4 regions of the Pseudomonas sp. P4_C1 genome follow, and region 2 is predicted to be linked to each of the others. Evidence: predicted binding sites of a transcription regulator. Region 2 holds the regulator's gene; each other region holds the start of a gene.

The links. Region 2 encodes sigma-54, which starts transcription at its own class of promoters, with help from an activator protein. Its sites were predicted from a motif close to ANTGGCATNNANNTTGCTNT; they were not measured.
Positions count from the first base shown of each region.
Region 1: AC1DU9_RS10315 (circularly permuted type 2 ATP-grasp protein) is a predicted target of sigma-54. The motif match lies at 1,933-1,952, and genes of this name have one in related genera.
Region 3: glnK (P-II family nitrogen regulator) is a predicted target of sigma-54. The motif match lies at 2,816-2,835, and genes of this name have one in related genera.
Region 4: AC1DU9_RS18435 (CmpA/NrtA family ABC transporter substrate-binding protein) is a predicted target of sigma-54. The motif match lies at 1,932-1,951, and genes of this name have one in related genera.

Region 1 covers NZ_JBFUHY010000011.1:123,076-127,437, forward strand. The annotation lists gene speE (polyamine aminopropyltransferase) at 1-678, shown strand, start outside; gene AC1DU9_RS10305 (hypothetical protein) at 823-1,056, shown strand; gene AC1DU9_RS10310 (ribonuclease E inhibitor RraB) at 1,267-1,611, shown strand; gene AC1DU9_RS10315 (circularly permuted type 2 ATP-grasp protein) at 1,985-3,394, shown strand; gene AC1DU9_RS10320 (alpha-E domain-containing protein) at 3,407-4,357, shown strand; gene AC1DU9_RS10325 (transglutaminase family protein) at 4,354-4,362, shown strand, end outside.
Region 2 covers NZ_JBFUHY010000037.1:9,811-14,172, forward strand. The annotation lists gene lptC (LPS export ABC transporter periplasmic protein LptC) at 1-542, shown strand, start outside; gene lptA (lipopolysaccharide transport periplasmic protein LptA) at 529-1,077, shown strand; gene lptB (LPS export ABC transporter ATP-binding protein) at 1,077-1,802, shown strand; gene AC1DU9_RS19005 (RNA polymerase factor sigma-54) at 2,075-3,568, shown strand; gene hpf (ribosome hibernation-promoting factor, HPF/YfiA family) at 3,643-3,951, shown strand; gene ptsN (PTS IIA-like nitrogen regulatory protein PtsN) at 3,964-4,362, shown strand, end outside.
Region 3 covers NZ_JBFUHY010000005.1:77,664-82,025, forward strand. The annotation lists gene sutA (transcriptional regulator SutA) at 1-156, opposite strand, end outside; gene AC1DU9_RS05645 (secondary thiamine-phosphate synthase enzyme YjbQ) at 258-683, opposite strand; gene AC1DU9_RS05650 (ammonium transporter) at 898-2,235, opposite strand; gene glnK (P-II family nitrogen regulator) at 2,271-2,609, opposite strand; gene AC1DU9_RS05660 (accessory factor UbiK family protein) at 3,029-3,289, shown strand; gene AC1DU9_RS05665 (BRO-N domain-containing protein) at 3,708-4,229, shown strand; gene AC1DU9_RS05670 (HigA family addiction module antitoxin) at 4,281-4,362, opposite strand, start outside.
Region 4 covers NZ_JBFUHY010000034.1:20,259-24,620, reverse strand. The annotation lists gene rmf (ribosome modulation factor) at 345-560, shown strand; gene AC1DU9_RS18440 (quinone-dependent dihydroorotate dehydrogenase) at 820-1,839, opposite strand; gene AC1DU9_RS18435 (CmpA/NrtA family ABC transporter substrate-binding protein) at 2,068-3,279, shown strand; gene AC1DU9_RS18430 (ANTAR domain-containing response regulator) at 3,295-3,870, shown strand; gene AC1DU9_RS18425 (nitrate/nitrite transporter) at 4,210-4,362, shown strand, end outside.

The DNA of each region.
Region 1 (4,362 bases), on a different contig from region 2:
GAAATGCTCACCCACGTGCCGATCTTCGCCCATGGCGCCGCCAAGCGCGTGCTGATCATTGGCGGCGGCGATGGCGGCATGTTGCGTGAAGTGGCCAAGCACCGCAGTGTCGAGCACATCACCATGGTCGAGATCGACGGCACCGTGGTCGACATGTGCAAGGAATTCCTGCCGAACCACTCCAAGGGTGCATTCGATGATCCACGCCTGAACCTGGTGATCGACGACGGCATGCGTTTCGTCGCCACCACCACTGAAAAGTTCGACGTGATCATTTCCGACTCCACCGACCCGATCGGTCCGGGTGAAGTGCTGTTCTCGGAAAACTTCTACCAGGCCTGTCACCGCTGCTTGAACGAAGGCGGCATCCTGGTGACGCAGAACGGCACGCCGTTCATGCAGATCGAAGAAGTGAAGACCACCGCCGGTCGCTTGCGCAGCCTGTTCCCGGACTGGCACTTCTACCAGGCCGCCGTGCCGACCTACATCGGTGGCTCGATGACCTTCGCCTGGGGCGCGACCAATACCGCTTATCGCAAGTTGTCCCGCGAAACCCTGCAACAGCGCTTCACGGGCAGCGGCATCATCACCCGCTACTACAATCCTGAAATCCACATCGGCGCCTTCGCCCTGCCGCAATACGTGTTGCAGGCAGTGAACAAGCCAAGCAACGACTGATCTTTCAGTCCACGCACCAAACCTGTGGGAGCGAGCAGGCTCGCTCCCACATTGAAATGCAGCGGAACAAGGCGGAACAATCAGCCGGCTAACAAGGTCGAGATAGGGGTAAACCCATGCATGGGTTTCATCAAGGAGGCACCAATGCAAAAGTGGAAAGTCACTTTCATGGATGATCATGGCGAAACCATCAACGAAGTCTTTGAGTGCCCCGAGCGCCCGGACTACGAGCGTGCCGCCAGGCTCATCAAGGCCCGGCTTCTTCCTGTCGCCGCCGAACTGGATCTGAACGATCTGGAAGGGCGGACCAGTGACGCGAGCGTCAAAGAGCTCAAATCCCAGAACAGCATTCAAATCCTCGGCATTACCCCAGTCTGAGCGACACCTCCCGCATTCACATCCAGGCCTTGGCAGAGGCTCTATCTTGAGGCTACTCTGCAAGCGAGATCAGCGAACGGATCGCTAAGGTCTGGTCTTGTCAGCTCCATGCTTGTTTCCCGCCGGCACATCGGTTGCCGTCGCTCGCGCTGTTCGGTTGCGGGTGAGGGAGTACGGAAAGTCTATCCATCGTATTGAGGAGGACGTTTCATGAGCACAGCCTATCAAGAAGACATCAGCAGCAGCGTTCTGCGCCGCATGAAAGAAGGCGGTTTTGACTTTTCACGGTTTCATCCCATCGAGTTCTACGCCATTTTCCCGGATGAGGAGCGGGCACGCAGGGCGGCAGGTCATTTCCACCGTGGTGAATCCCTGAATGCGCAAGTCAGTGTGCGTGACGATGGCGCCTGGGCGCTGGAGTTGTGCAAAGTCATGTATGCCACCTACGACGACATCGGCGATTTCGAACAGGGTTTCGAAGCGGTGGTCGAGCCGTTGGGCGGCATCATCGAAGGCTGGGGTGTGAAACAGGAGGTACGAGGGCGACTCGCATAACCTTATGAGCAGTGACAACCAGCATTGACGGCTGACCTTCGGGTTGGCCGTTTTCGTTTTCGCCGACAGGATATTGAACACGACCCCGTAGGAGCTGCGGTGCGGCGATCCGACTTGCCAGTGAAGGCGTCCCCGAAGAGCGACACATGACTCATGGGCCCCTTCGCCAGCAAGCTGGCTCCTACAGACTATGCTGGTGATAGGCGATCACAGCGCCTTGCAATGAAGCGGGGGCAATCAGGTTGGGGCATTTGTCGCACAGGATTGGTGCGGTGCGTGCGTCTTGATTATCCAACCGATTGAAATCTAAGCGTTTATGCCGATGGCACGGGCCTTGCGAAGGTCTGGACGTCCGAGTGACAAGGAGTACGGCATGATCCGCAACTATTTTGATGAGATGTACGATGCCGGCGGCCAGGTCCGCCCGCATTATCGGGAGTTTGCCCGTTGGCTGGCCGAGACGCCTGACGAGCTTCTGGCACAACGGCGACGCGAGGCCGATCTGTTGTTTCATCGCGCCGGGATAACCTTCACGCTCTACGGTGATGAGCAGGGGACAGAGCGCCTGATTCCCTTCGACACCATTCCCCGCAGTATCCCCGCCAGTGAATGGCGGGTCGTCGAGCGCGGCTGCATCCAGCGGGTCAAGGCGTTGAACATGTTCCTCGCCGACCTCTACCACGAGCAGCGCATCATCAAGGCCGGCATCATTCCGGCCGAGCAGGTGCTGGCCAACGAGCAGTACCAGTTGGCGATGCAGGGCCTGGATTTGCACCGCGATATCTATTCGCACATCTCCGGCGTCGACCTGGTGCGCGACGGCGACGGCACCTACTACGTGCTCGAAGACAATCTGCGTACACCGAGCGGCGTCAGTTACATGCTCGAAGACCGCAAGATGATGATGCGGCTGTTCCCCGAGCTGTTCGCGGCACAACGCATCGCTCCCATCGACCACTACCCGAACCTGCTGCTCGATACCCTGAAAAGCTCAAGTCCCATCGACAATCCAAGCGTGGTGGTGCTGACACCCGGCCGCTTCAACAGCGCGTTCTTCGAACATGCGTTTCTCGCGCGGGAAATGGGTGTGGAACTGGTGGAGGGCGCGGACCTGTTCGTGCGTGACGACAAGGTCTACATGCGCACCACCGACGGGCCGAAAGCGGTCGACGTGATTTATCGTCGCCTTGACGACGCCTTCCTCGATCCGCTGGCGTTCAACCCGGAATCGATGCTCGGCGTGCCGGGACTGCTGTCGTCCTACCGTTCCGGCAACGTGGTGCTGGCCAATGCCATCGGCACGGGGGTGGCGGATGACAAGTCGGTGTATCCGTTCGTTACCGACATGATCCGTTTCTACCTGGACGAAGAACCGATCCTGAAGAACGTGCCGACCTGGCAATGCCGTAATCCGTCTGAGCTTTCCCACGTGCTGGCCAATCTTCCAGAACTGGTGGTCAAGGAAACCCAAGGCTCCGGCGGGTACGGAATGCTGGTGGGGCCGGCAGCGACGGCGGCGGAAATCGAAGCCTTCCGCGCGCGGATCATCGCCAAACCCCATGCGTATATCGCACAACCGACGCTGTCGCTGTCGACCTGTCCGACCTTTGTCGAAAGCGGCATCGCGCCGCGCCACATCGACTTGCGGCCGTTTGTCCTGTCGGGCCGCGAAACCCGGGTCGTGCCCGGCGGTTTGACCCGCGTCGCCCTGCGCGAAGGCTCCCTGGTGGTCAATTCCTCCCAGGGCGGCGGAACCAAGGACACCTGGGTGGTCGAGGATTAAAGGAAGCCTGTCATGTTAAGTAGAACTGCCTCGGATTTGTATTGGATGTCGCGTTACCTGGAGCGGGCGGAAAACCTCGCACGGATGCTCGACATCAGCTATTCGCTGTCGCTGATGCCGCAAGACGGTCGTGGCGACGGTTTGCACGAACTGGCCATGCCGCTGTTGATCACCGGCACCCTGGACGATTACCTGGAGCGCCATGGCGAACTGCATGCCGAACGGTTGCTGCATTTCTTCGCTCTGGATGCGGCCAACCCGGCGAGCATCTACAGCTGCCTCGGTGCCGCACGGGCCAGTGCTCATGCGGTGCGTGGGCGCATCACCGCCGACATGTGGGAAAACATCAACGCCACCTGGCTGGAAATTCGCGGCATCGCTGAACAGGGGCTCGGTCGCTACGGCATGAGCCGTTTCTGCGAGTGGATCAAGGAACGTTCCCACCTGTTCCGGGGCGCGTCCTACGGCACCATCATGCGTAACGATGCGTTTCGCTTCATTCGTCTGGGGACCTTTATCGAACGGGCGGACAACACCTTGCGTCTGCTCGATGCCCGCTACGAAATGGCTGGCGATCAGGCCGAAGCGGTCAGCGATGGCACAGCTCACGCGTATTACCAATGGAGCGCGTTGCTGCGGGCGTTGTCGTCGTTCGAGGCCTACACGGAAATCTACCGCGACGCCCCCGGCGCCCGGCATGTCGCCGAGTTGCTGTTGCTGCGGGCCGATGTGCCGCGATCCCTGCGCGCCTGCACCGAAGAGATCGACCAGATCCTCGCGCAATTGCCGGGGGCCAACGGTCGCCCCGCACAACGCCTGGCGGCAGAAATGGACGCACGCCTGCGCTACACCGGCATCACCGAGATTCTTGACGAAGGCCTGCACGCCTGGCTGACCGAGTTCATCCCGCTGGTGCGCCAGTTGGGTAACGCGATTCACAGTTCTTATCTGGAGGCCGCATGAGACTT
Region 2 (4,362 bases):
TGTACAGTTGCATCGCGGCGATATTCGCCGCGGCTGGCTACTGGAACATCAGCCCGGAACGCTTCCTCGACAAGCCGGTAACGCCGGTCGATGAAAGCATGATCGACTATTACGCCATCAACGCCCACAGCGTGCAGTACCTGCCGGACGGCAAGCTGCAATATGATCTGGTGTCCGACAAGGTCGAGCACCTGAAAGCGACCGAGGTGACATTGCTGACCAACCCCGACCTGAATGTGTTCCGCGGTACTGAATACCCGTGGCACGTCCAGAGCCTGCACGGCGAGGTCAACCCTGATGGCACACAGGTCGAGCTGATCGATGACGTGCGCATCACGCGCTTCGACGAGAAAAACCGTAAAACCCTGATCACCAGCACCCGCATGACCGTGTTCCCGCAGCAGCAATATGCGCAGACCGAGCAAGACGTTAGAATCGACGGCGCTGGCGGTGTATCGACTGGCAAGGGAATGAAAGCGTATTTGAAAGAAAGCAGGATACACCTGCTATCGAACGTAAGAGGACAGTATGAGGCTCGTTAAAACCCTCCCGATTTTGCTCAGTCTGGGCGCAGCACTGGGAAGCGTGAGCGCCTGGGCTCTGCCGGAAGATCAACAGCAGCCTATCCGCATTCAGGCCGACGATGCCCAACTGGACGACAAGCAAGGTATTGCTACCTATAAGGGTGACGTGATCATCACCCAGGGCTCGATGAAGGTGACCGGCAACACCGTGACCATCACCCGCACCCCGACTGGCGACATCGACGTAGTGACCTCGGTGGGCAACCTGGCGTACTTCGAGCAACTGCAAACCGCTGGCGATACCAAGCCTGTTCAGGGCTGGGGCGTGACGATCCAGTATCACGCCGCGCAGAACCGGGTCGTACTGATCGACAAGGCCAAGGTTGTCGACAAGGACAACAACGTCACCCAGGGCGAAAAAATCGTCTACGACACGGTCAAGAAGCTCGCCAGCGCCGGTCGCGCCACGGGCAGCAAGGTCACCGAGGCACGTCCGCGTATCGACATGGTGATCCAGCCGAAGAAGAAAACCGACGAGAATAAGGCCCAGTAATGGCAACTCTGAAAGCTCAGCATCTGGCCAAGAGCTACAAGAGCCGCCAGGTCGTGCGCGATGTCAGCCTGTCCATCGACAGCGGTCAGATCGTCGGCCTGCTTGGCCCGAACGGCGCCGGCAAGACCACCTGCTTCTACATGATCGTCGGTCTGGTACAGGCCGACCAGGGCCGCGTCCTGATCGATGACCTGGACGTCAGCCACCAGCCGATGCACGGTCGCGCAAAGGCCGGTATCGGCTACCTGCCGCAAGAAGCATCGATCTTCCGCAAACTGTCGGTGGCCGACAACATCATGGCCATCCTCGAGACTCGCAAGGAACTCGACAAGGCCGGTCGTCGCAAGGAGCTGGAAAGCCTGCTGCAGGAATTCCACATCAGCCACATCCGCGACAACCTCGGCATGAGCCTGTCCGGTGGTGAGCGCCGTCGCGTGGAAATCGCCCGGGCCCTGGCCACCAACCCGAAATTCATCCTCCTCGACGAACCCTTCGCCGGCGTGGACCCGATTTCGGTCGGGGACATCAAGCAGATCATTCACCACCTCAAGGCCAAAGGCATTGGCGTGCTGATCACCGACCACAACGTTCGTGAAACCCTGGATATCTGCGAAACCGCCTACATCGTCAACGACGGCCAACTGATCGCCGAAGGCGACGCTGAAACCATCCTGGCCAACGACCTGGTGAAGGAAGTGTACCTGGGCCACGAATTCCGCCTGTAAGACACCGAGGCACCAGAGCAGTCGACAAGCGCTTGTCTCGATAAAAAATCAACTCTTTTTTATTGTTACAGCGCTCTAGGCAAACCCGACGCTTCAAAGATGTTCAGGAGCCAGCCGGAGCAACCTGTCAACAAAACTTTGCAGCTTTTATTGTTACAGCGCTCTAGGCAAACCCTTCAGTTTCAGGCATATAATTTGCTTAAGTTTGGCGCCCCGGCGCCCTGTAGTGGATGGCGCGTGTGCGCCGGCGAATAAGGTGTTAAGCCCCTGCCATGAAACCATCGCTAGTCTTGAGAATGGGCCAGCAGCTGACGATGACACCGCAGCTGCAACAGGCTATCCGCCTGCTCCAATTGTCGACCCTGGACCTGCAGCAGGAAATCCAGGAGGCCCTGGAGTCCAATCCGATGCTCGAACGCCAGGAAGAAGGCGACGACTTCGATAACACCGACCCCTTGGCCGACAACGCCGAACAGAAGCCCAACGCCGACATCCAGGAACCCTCCTACCAGGAAAGCGCCCCGACGGTCGATAACCTCGATGAGGGTGACTGGAACGAGCGCATCCCCAACGAACTCCCCGTCGACACCGCGTGGGAAGACGTTTACCAGACCAGCGCCAGCAGCCTGCCCAGCAATGACGACGACGAGTGGGACTTCACCACCCGCACTTCGGCCGGCGAAAGCCTGCAAAGCCACTTGCTGTGGCAACTGAACCTGGCCCCGATGTCCGACACCGATCGCCTGATCGCCGTGACCCTGATCGACTGCATCAATAATCAGGGCTACCTGGACGAAACCCTCGAGGAAATCCTCGACGCCTTCGATCCGGAACTGGACATCGAACTGGACGAAATCGAAGCGGTCCTGCACCGCATCCAGCAATTCGAGCCCGCCGGCATCGGCGCCCGTAACCTGGGCGAATGCCTGCTGCTGCAATTGCGCCAGCTACCCGCCAAGACCCCTTGGCTGGCCGAGGCCAAGCGCCTGGTCACCGATTACATCGACTTGCTTGGCAGCCGCGACTACAGCCAGCTGATGCGCCGCATGAAGCTCAAGGAAGATGAACTGCGCCAGGTCATCGAGCTGGTCCAGAGCCTCAACCCGCGCCCGGGTTCGCAGATCGAGTCCACCGAAGCCGAGTACGTCGTTCCTGACGTTATCGTGCGCAAGGACAACGAGCGCTGGCTGGTGGAGCTCAATCAGGAGTCGGTGCCACGGCTGCGGGTCAACGCCCAGTACGCCGGTTTCGTGCGCCGCGCCGACACCAGCGCCGACAACACGTTCATGCGCAATCAGTTGCAGGAAGCCCGCTGGTTCATCAAGAGCCTGCAAAGCCGCAATGAAACCCTGATGAAGGTTGCCACCCAGATCGTCGAGCATCAGCGTGGTTTCCTCGAATATGGCGACGAAGCCATGAAGCCGCTGGTCCTGCATGACATCGCCGAAGCGGTCGGCATGCATGAGTCGACGATTTCACGGGTGACCACCCAGAAGTTCATGCATACCCCCCGGGGCATTTATGAACTGAAGTACTTTTTCTCCAGTCACGTCAGCACCTCCGAAGGCGGCGAATGCTCGTCCACGGCGATCCGCGCGATCATCAAAAAACTGGTTGCCGCGGAAAATCAGAAAAAGCCATTGAGTGACAGCAAGATCGCTGGTTTACTGGAGGCACAAGGCATTCAGGTGGCTCGCCGCACCGTCGCCAAGTACCGCGAATCCCTCGGGATCGCGCCTTCGAGCGAACGCAAGCGGTTGATGTAGGGCCACGCCACAGCGTTCCAGTGGCAGATCATCTGATCTGCCGCTTTATGCACTGGCAACGAAGGAGAAGCTGTATGCAAGTCAACATCAGTGGACACCAACTGGAAGTGACCGAACCTCTTCGCACCTACATCGGCGAAAAACTCGAACGATTGGAGCGACATTTCGACAGGATCACTAATGTGCAGGTCACGATGACCGTCGAAAAACTGAAGCAGAAAATCGAAGCCACGTTGCATATTCCCGGGAATGAAGTGGTCGCCAACGCGGAACATACCGATATGTACGCCGCGATCGACGCACTTACCGACAAGCTGGATAAACAACTCAAAAAGCATAAGGAAAAGACCCAGAGCCTCCTCCAGGGCGCAACCGGTCGTTAACACTCCCAACCCATGATCCGACTTGAAAGTATCCTGACCCCCGGCCGTTCCCTGGTGAACGTGCCGGGCGGCAGTAAAAAGAAAGCCCTCGAACAAATTGCCAATCTGATCGCCCGCGAAGTGCCGGCCCTGGAGATGCAAGATGTCTTCGAGGCGCTGATTGCCCGTGAAAAACTCGGCTCCACCGGTTTTGGCAACGGCATCGCTATTCCACACTGCCGTCTCAAGGGCTGTGTTTCGCCCATCAGTGCTTTGATGCACCTGGACGCCCCTATCGACTTCGACGCCATCGACGGCGCGCCGGTTGACCTGCTGTTCGTATTGCTGGTCCCGCAAGCTGCCACCGATGCGCACCTTGAGCTGCTGCGACAGATCGCCAGCATGCTCGACCGCAAGGAAGTTCGCGAAAAA
Region 3 (4,362 bases), on a different contig from region 2:
CGATACCGCTGCCTTGGCCTTGCCTTTGGCGGTCGGAACCGGCGCATCACCGCCGTCGTCTTCAGCGACGTCTTCCGCCGCAGCTTCCAGACCTTCTTCGGTTTCGTCTTCGTCGCCTACTTCGAGGTCGTCGTTTTCCAGATCATCGTCGCTCATGTTCTACCTCATGACTTGCGAAAAGCAGATTAGTTATAGCCCAGCTTTGCCCTCTGTCGAAGGCTGCCGGAAAAAAATCAACAGCCGCTGCTGACCAGCGGTTATGCCCCTTCACCGTGCACGGTGGCGAGGACTTTACGGGCACCGCCATGATCACGGTGCTCGCCCAGGTAAACGCCTTGCCAGGTTCCCAACGCCAACCGGCCCGCCGAAATCGGCAAACTGAGCTGACAGCCAAGCACGCTGGCCTTGAAATGCGCCGGGAGGTCGTCCAGGCCTTCGTCGTTATGCTCATAGCCGCCTGTTCCTTGTGGGATCAGACGATTGAAAAATCGTTCGAAGTCGCGACGTACCGCCGGATCGGCGTTCTCGTTGATGGTCAACGACGCCGAGGTATGCTGCAGCCACAAATGCAACAGACCGACCCGACACGCCTTGAGTTCAGGCAAGCCGGCGAGTAACTCGTCCGTTACCAGATGAAAGCCCCGGGGCCTCGCCCGCAAGGTAATCAGAGTCTGTTGCCACATACAGTTCTCCGCACGTTCGGGGCGCATTCTAGCGCGCTCTGGGAAAAAACAAAGGCCCTAATATTCCTTCATTCCTGTAAGCCTTCGACCGCACAAAAACACCCGGCGCAAACATCGCAAAACCTATAGGAAAAAACCTTTCAGCTCAGCTTTCAATGACAAATTCCAGACAAAAAAATGCCCGGCAAGCCGGGCAAGTTTTTTACGGGCGTGCTTACAAGTTGTAGCCGCGCTCGTTGTGAAGCGCCAGATCGATGCCGACCGCTTCTTCTTCTTCGTTGATGCGCAGGCCCATGACCGCATCCAGCACCTTGAGGATGATGAATGTGGCGATCGCGGTGTAGATCACCGTAAAGCCCACGCCTTTGCACTGAATCCACACTTGTGCGGCGATGTCGGTGACAGTGCCGAAGCCGCCCAGGGACGGCGCAGCGAACACACCAGTCAGGATTGCGCCGAGGATACCGCCGATACCGTGCACACCGAAGGCGTCCAGGGAGTCGTCATAGCCGAGCTTGCGCTTCAGGGTGGTCGCGCAGAAGAAGCACACCACGCCAGCCGCCAGACCGATGACCAGCGCGCCCATCGGGCCAACGGTGCCGGCAGCCGGGGTGATTGCCACCAGACCGGCAACCACGCCAGATGCGATACCCAATGCGCTAGGTTTGCCGTGGGTGACCCACTCGGCAAACATCCAGCCCAGTGCCGCAGCGGCGGTTGCGATTTGCGTCACCAGCATCGCCATACCGGCGGTGCCGTTGGCCGCAGCGGCGGAACCGGCGTTGAAACCGAACCAGCCGACCCACAGCATGGCCGCGCCCATCAGGGTGTAACCGAGGTTGTGCGGCGCCATCGGCGTGGACGGGAAACCTTTGCGCTTGCCCAGCACCAGGCAGGCAACCAGACCGGCCACACCGGCGTTGATGTGCACCACGGTGCCGCCGGCGAAGTCCAGAACGCCCCAGTCCCACAACAGGCCACCGTTACCGGACCAGACCATGTGCGCAATCGGCGCGTAAACCAGGGTGAACCACACGCCCATGAAGACCAGCATCGCGGAGAACTTCATCCGCTCGGCGAAGGCGCCGACGATCAACGCCGGGGTGATGATCGCGAAGGTCATCTGGAAGGTGACGAACACCGCCTCCGGGAACAGCGCCGCAGGCCCGGTCAGGCTGGCTGGCGTGATGCCGGCGAGGAATGCCTTGCCCATGCCGCCGACGAACGAGTTGAAGTTGACGACGCCCTGCTCCATGCCCGTGGTGTCGAACGCGATGCTGTAGCCATAAATGACCCACAGGACGCTGATCAGACCGGTAATGGCGAAGCACTGCATCATCACGGAAAGAATGTTTTTCGACCGAACCATACCGCCGTAGAACAGCGCGAGGCCGGGAATGGTCATGAACAGCACCAAGGCTGTCGAGGTCATCATCCAGGCGGTGTCGCCGGAGTTGAGGACTGGGGCCGCCACTTCGTCTGCCGCCATGGCCAGGCTGGGCATTACGAGGGACAACAGGGCTCCTAGCCCTGCGAATTTACGCAGAGTCATATTGTTTTCTCCTGGGGCGTTGGGTTTGTGGCCGCTTAGATTGCGTCGGTATCGGTTTCGCCGGTACGGATGCGAATCGCCTGTTCCAGATTGACCACGAAGATCTTGCCGTCACCGATCTTGCCGGTGTTGGCCGCCTTGGTGATGGCCTCGATTACCCGGTCCAGATCCTTGTCGTCGATGGCGACGTCGATCTTCACCTTGGGCAGGAAATCGACCACGTATTCCGCGCCGCGATACAGCTCGGTGTGACCCTTCTGCCGACCAAAGCCTTTGACTTCAGTGACGGTAATGCCCTGCACGCCGATCTCGGACAGCGACTCGCGTACGTCGTCCAGCTTGAACGGCTTGATGATGGCAGTGACTAGCTTCATGAAAACTCTCTCCCGAATTGGTGGACTTGCCCCAGGAAAACAAACCCGTCTCAAGTCTAAGCGCAGTGCCTGGCTTTGTAACGCATCGTCGGCCTTACCTGCCCGTCCGACGCCAGCTAACCGCTCCTTGCGAAACACTCCCCGCGTTCCGCCTGGCGCACTGCATTCGTCACAGCGACTGCATCAGTGCATGGGTTACCAGCATCTAAGCAGAAAGCTTGCCATCTCCACAAAACTGACTGTTTTCAAGTCTTTACCGGCGGATAGTGAATACTTAGCGACAACACCCGGCACGTTACGCACAACAACGGTGCGAGGCCGTCCGTCCCCATGCGCGAAAAGCGTGCACCGCTTGCCCGCGAAAATGACTATAGACACTGCGTGGTACACTGCCCGTCATTGTTTCCAGGACATTGCCCATGCTCGCGCCAAAAGACTTCCTCGACGCCCTGACCGGCACCGCCTCCCGCCTCTTCAGCGGCGACACGCCTCTGCCGAAAGCTGAAATCGAAAGCCAGTTCAAAATGTTGCTGCAGAGCGGCTTCAGCAAACTGGATCTGGTGAGTAGGGAAGAATTCGATAGCCAGATGGTTGTATTGGCACGCACGCGGGCTCGGCTGGAAAGTCTTGAAGCGAAAGTCGCCGAGCTTGAAGCGAAGCTCAATCCACCAGCCGAGTAACACCACGATCCCTGTGGGAGCGAGCCTGCTCGCAATTGAAGGTCGGAACGACCTTGCGCTTCACCTGTAGAGCTGCCGCAGGCTGCGATCTTTTGATCTCAAGCCCCGCAACAATCCCGGCAACGTCCTACAAAAATCACACCGCCGTCCGATTGCGTCGCGAAGTATCCGATCTCTAAGCTCATCCCCAGCTGAATATTCAGCACCGGGTTTGGCGACCTGGATAGCATCCGACGCACTGCGACCACATTCGATTCAGGGAATTATCCCATCTCGAATTATGGCGGCTGTGCGTGGGAGACCTTCAGGTCTGCCGGTTTGTCCGGATGCACCGGTTCGCCAACCCGCGCGCAGCTGCCACCCTTTCGTTTGGCGACGAACAGAGGCAGCTTCCTTCATACGCATCCGGAGTTGCAAAATGAAAGAAAGCTATCTAATCCCTCATGTCTTCACCCGCCACAAGCTCCACCTCCACGCCCTCCTGATACAAAACCAACCTTGGTTCAGCGCCCGCGACCTGGGCCGTCTGCTACGCATCTACCTCAACGACCGCCAACTCCGAAAACTCGATCCCGACCAATACCAAACAGCCAAAACCCTAATCCACGGACACATCGAAAACACCCTGCTGATCAGCGAATCCGGCGTCTACGCCATGCTCGTCTATCACTACTGCCCCGAGTACCGAGCGTTACGTGAATGGCTCACCCACGAAGTTGTTCCCGCCCTGCGAGATGCCCAATACCCCACCACAACCGAACGCCCGCAACTGAGCCTGCTCAACTGGCCGGAAATGTCGTTGAGTTTGCTGCACTGGAACAACCAGCCGTGGATTCGGTTGCAGGATGTGCCGCAACTATTGCCTGATCCGGTTACTCCCAGGCCTGCTATCAATGCGCCTTGGTGGAAAAGAGCCGCGAAGATGCTTCACGCATTCTGAATAAAAACCCCCACGCTTTCGGCGTGGGGTTCAATAAATCCAAGACAACAATCAGGCGCAGTGCGCAAGTCGCTCAACCTGATCCCGGATCGCAGCCCCTCGTTCGATTTCGGCTTTGCGCAAATCGTAAGTC
Region 4 (4,362 bases), on a different contig from region 2:
CGACCCTTCGTCGAATAGTGCTTCCCGGTAACGGGAGCCATTCTCACTAAAGGATTAAGCCCATCATCCAGCGCGGGGCCGATCATACCGGGGTTTGGCCAATAAATACGGTAAAACACGCTGTTACTTATGGCCTTAACATATGAACGGTTACGTCCTTATGACAAAACGATCATTCCCTCGATGTGACGCATTGGTTAGAACTCAATACAGGTTGGCGCCGCAATGACGCCAACACTTTGGCTCGTCACGCCGGCAACGAGCCCCCAACGGCAGAATTTTTCTGCCAGACCTCAATTGAGGTCGACGCGATAAATACAGTCAACAAGTGAGGGCAACACCCTATGAGAAGACTTAAGCGTGATCCGTTGGAAAGAGCATTTTTGCGCGGATATCAATATGGCGTTGGTGGTAAATCCCGTGAGCTTTGCCCATTTACTCTACCGTCGGTACGTCAAGCCTGGATCAATGGCTGGCGAGAAGGACGCGGCGACAACTGGGACGGTATGACCGGCACTGCGGGAATCCACAGACTCAACGAACTTCACGCCGTCGGCTAATTACAGGGCATAACACTCCGACACGACAATCTGATTTTGTACCGAATTAACCATGCGCGTCCCATCCGGACGGCGGGCTCCGGCCCAGGGGCTCCTTTTAAGGAGCCCTTTTTTATGTCTGACGATTCAACGTTCGAACTGCAAACACACCTGTGGGAGCGAGCTTGCTCGCGATAGCGGTTTAACATTCAACGATGATGTTGACTGAAAGGCTGCCATCGCGAGCAATCGAGCGTCGACCGGCTGCTCCCACAGGGGATCAGCGTAGCGCTGCGATTGCGTCTACCGACTCGCGAATCAGCGCCGGGCCTTTGTAGATGAAGCCCGAGTAGATCTGCACCAGGCTCGCGCCTGCGGTGATTTTTTCTGCAGCGTGCTTGCCTTCGGTAATGCCGCCGGCAGCGATGATCGGCAGGCGACCACCCAGCTCCGATGCCAGCACTGTCACGGTGTGGGTGCTCTTGTCGCGAACCGGTGCGCCGGACAGACCACCGGCTTCTTCGCCATGCTCCATGCCTTCGACGCCTACGCGGCTGAGGGTGGTGTTGGTGGCGATGACGGCGTCCATTCCGGTTTCGATCAGCGCTTGTGCAACCTGGGCGGTTTCTTCGTCGCTCATGTCCGGCGCGATCTTGATCGCCAGCGGTACATGTTTGCCATGACGCAATGCCAGTTCCGCGCGGCGCTCGGCCAGATCGGCCAGCAACTGCTTGAGCGAGTCGCCAAATTGCAGGCTGCGCAGGCCCGGCGTGTTCGGCGAACTGACGTTGACCGTCACATAGCTGGCGTGGGCGTAAACCTTGTCCAGGCAGATCAGGTAGTCATCCACGGCACGCTCGACCGGGGTATCGAAGTTCTTGCCGATGTTGATGCCCAGCACGCCCTTGTACTTGGCCGCCGCCACGCGGGCCAGCAGGTGATCGACGCCGAGGTTGTTGAAGCCCATGCGATTGATGATCGCCTCGGCTTGCGGCAAACGGAACAGGCGTGGCTTCGGGTTGCCCGGCTGTGGACGCGGCGTGATGGTGCCGATCTCGACAAAACCGAAACCCAGTTGGGCGAACCCATCGATGGCCGCACCGTTCTTGTCCAGACCGGCGGCCAGTCCCACCGGATTCGGGAAGTCCAGGCCCATCACATTCACCGGCACCTTCGCCGGGGCCTTGCACAGCAAGCCGTTGAGCCCAAGACGTCCGCCCGCGCCGATCAGGTCCAGGGACAGATCGTGGGAGGTTTCCGGAGAGAGTTTGAACAACAGCTGACGGGCCAGGGTGTACATGGGCGGATTTGACTCGATTGGCGGCGAATTGAGGCGGCGATTATAGCCGGGCAACGGGGTTGCAAGCGAGGCGCGTGAGCAAATCAGCGGTTAATGGCATATGCCTTGCACCAATCCAGGTACCAGCACTCATGCCGACGACGGAATGTGTGCAAAGACAATGGCGTCGTCCACGGCCTGCTCATGCAAGGACTCGGGACGACGTTTTTTTTGCAAGGTGAACACGCGATGAACGAACCGTCAGCCGGCCCTTTGGCCTGGGTCAATGGCAGCGATGCCCCGGAAAAAACCGAAATCAATCTCGGCTTCATGGCCCTGAGCGACTGCGCCTCGGTGGTGGTCGCCGCCACCCAGGGCTTCGCCCAACCCCACGGCTTGACCCTGAATCTCAAGCGCCAGTCGTCCTGGGCCAACCTGCGGGACAAACTGGTCAGCGGCGAACTCGATGCAGCCCACAGCCTCTACGGACTGATTTACGCCGTACACCTGGGCATCGGTGGCGTGGCCGCGACCGACATGGCCGTACTGATGGGCCTGAATCAGAACGGCCAGAGCATCAATCTTTCCGGAGGCTTGCAGGCGCTTGGAGTGACCAGTCCTGAAGCACTGGATCGGCACGTGCACCAAACTCGCTCAAAACTCACCTTCGCCCAGACGTTTCCAACCGGCACCCACGCCATGTGGTTGTATTACTGGCTCGCCAGCCAGGGCATTCACCCATTGCAGGATGTCGACAGCGTGGTGGTGCCGCCACCGCAAATGGTCGCGCACCTGCGAGCCGGACGTATCGACGGGTTCTGCGTCGGCGAACCCTGGTCCGCCAGTGCCGTGCAACAGGACCTCGGCTTCACCCTGGCCACGTCCCAGACCATTTGGCCCGATCATCCGGAAAAAGTCCTGGGCTGCACCCACGCGTTCGTCGAGCAATACCCCAATACCGCCCGGGCATTGGTGATGGCGGTTCTGGAGGCCAGCCGCTTCATCGAAGAAAGCACCGAGAATCGTCGCAGTACCGCACAATTGCTCAGCGCCGATCAGTACCTTGACGCGCCACTGGACTGTATCGAACCGCGCCTGCTGGGTGAATACGCCGACGGCCTTGGCCACCGCTGGCAAGACCCGCATGCGCTGCGCTTGCACGGGGATGGCGAGGTCAACCTGCCGTACCTGTCCGACGGCATGTGGTTCATGACCCAGTTCCGCCGCTGGGGCTTGTTGCGCGATGACCCGGACTATCTCGCGGTGGCCCGGCAGGTCCAGCAACTGGACCTGTACCGTGAGGCCGCCAGTGCCGTCGGCGTCGCCTCACCAGCCGAGGAAATGCGCAGCAGCCAGTTGATCGACGGCAAAATCTGGGACGGCTCGGACCCGACCGGTTATGCCCGCAGTTTCAAACTGCACGCCATGAGCGACAGCTCCCATCGATCCGCCAGCCGCTGACAGGAGACCACGACCATGCTGCGTATCCTGCTGATCAACGACACCGCGAAAAAAGTCGGACGCCTGAAGGCCGCCCTGACCGAGGCCGGATTCGAAGTGATCGATGAATCCGGCCTGACCATCGACCTGCCCGAACGCGTCGAAACGGTGCGTCCGGATGTGATTCTGATCGATACCGAGTCACCGGGTCGCGATGTCATGGAACAAGTGGTGCTGGTGACTCGTGACCAGCCACGACCGATTGTGATGTTCACCGACGAACACGACCCCGGTGTGATGCGACAGGCGATCAAGTCCGGGGTCAGTGCCTACATCGTCGAAGGCATTCACGCACAACGCCTGCAGCCGATTCTCGATGTGGCCATGGCACGCTTCGAAAGCGATCAGGCCTTGCGTGCCCAGTTGCAGGCCCGCGACCAGCAACTGGCCGAGCGCAAGCGCATCGAACTGGCCAAAGGGCTGCTGATGAAAATGAAGGACTGCAACGAAGAAGAGGCCTACACCCTGATGCGCCGCCAGGCGATGAGCCGTCAGCAGAAGCTGATTCAAGTGGCGGAGCAGATTATTGCCATGAGCGAGTTGCTCGGCTGAAGTCCTGTAGCGCCTGTCCAGCCGCCATCGCGAGCAAGCTCGCTCCCACAGGGGAATTGTGTTCGACGTCATTCCCTTGTGGGAGCAGGCAAGCCCGCGATTGGCCACGACTCGATTTCGAGTGTTGGCACAGATCTCGCTATGTAATCACCACAGGTAACCAACGGCGGTTGCCCCACCTACGACAAAGACGTCGCGCACCTCATTTGCCCTTGGCGAATCGGGTGGCGGCGTTTTTTCGTTTTGGCCCCACAGCACGGGGCCGGTGGTGCGGCCGTAACGGCGCCCCACCTGCAAGCTCATGACTCCTTTCGAGACTCTTCACAGCTGAGGTGCGCGATGAATTCAAGCTTCTGGAAATCCGGCCATACACCCACATTGTTCGCAGCCTTCCTCTATTTCGACCTGAGCTTCATGGTCTGGTACCTGCTCGGTCCGTTGGCGGTACAGATCGCCGCCGACCTGCACCTGACGACGCAGCAACGCGGGCTG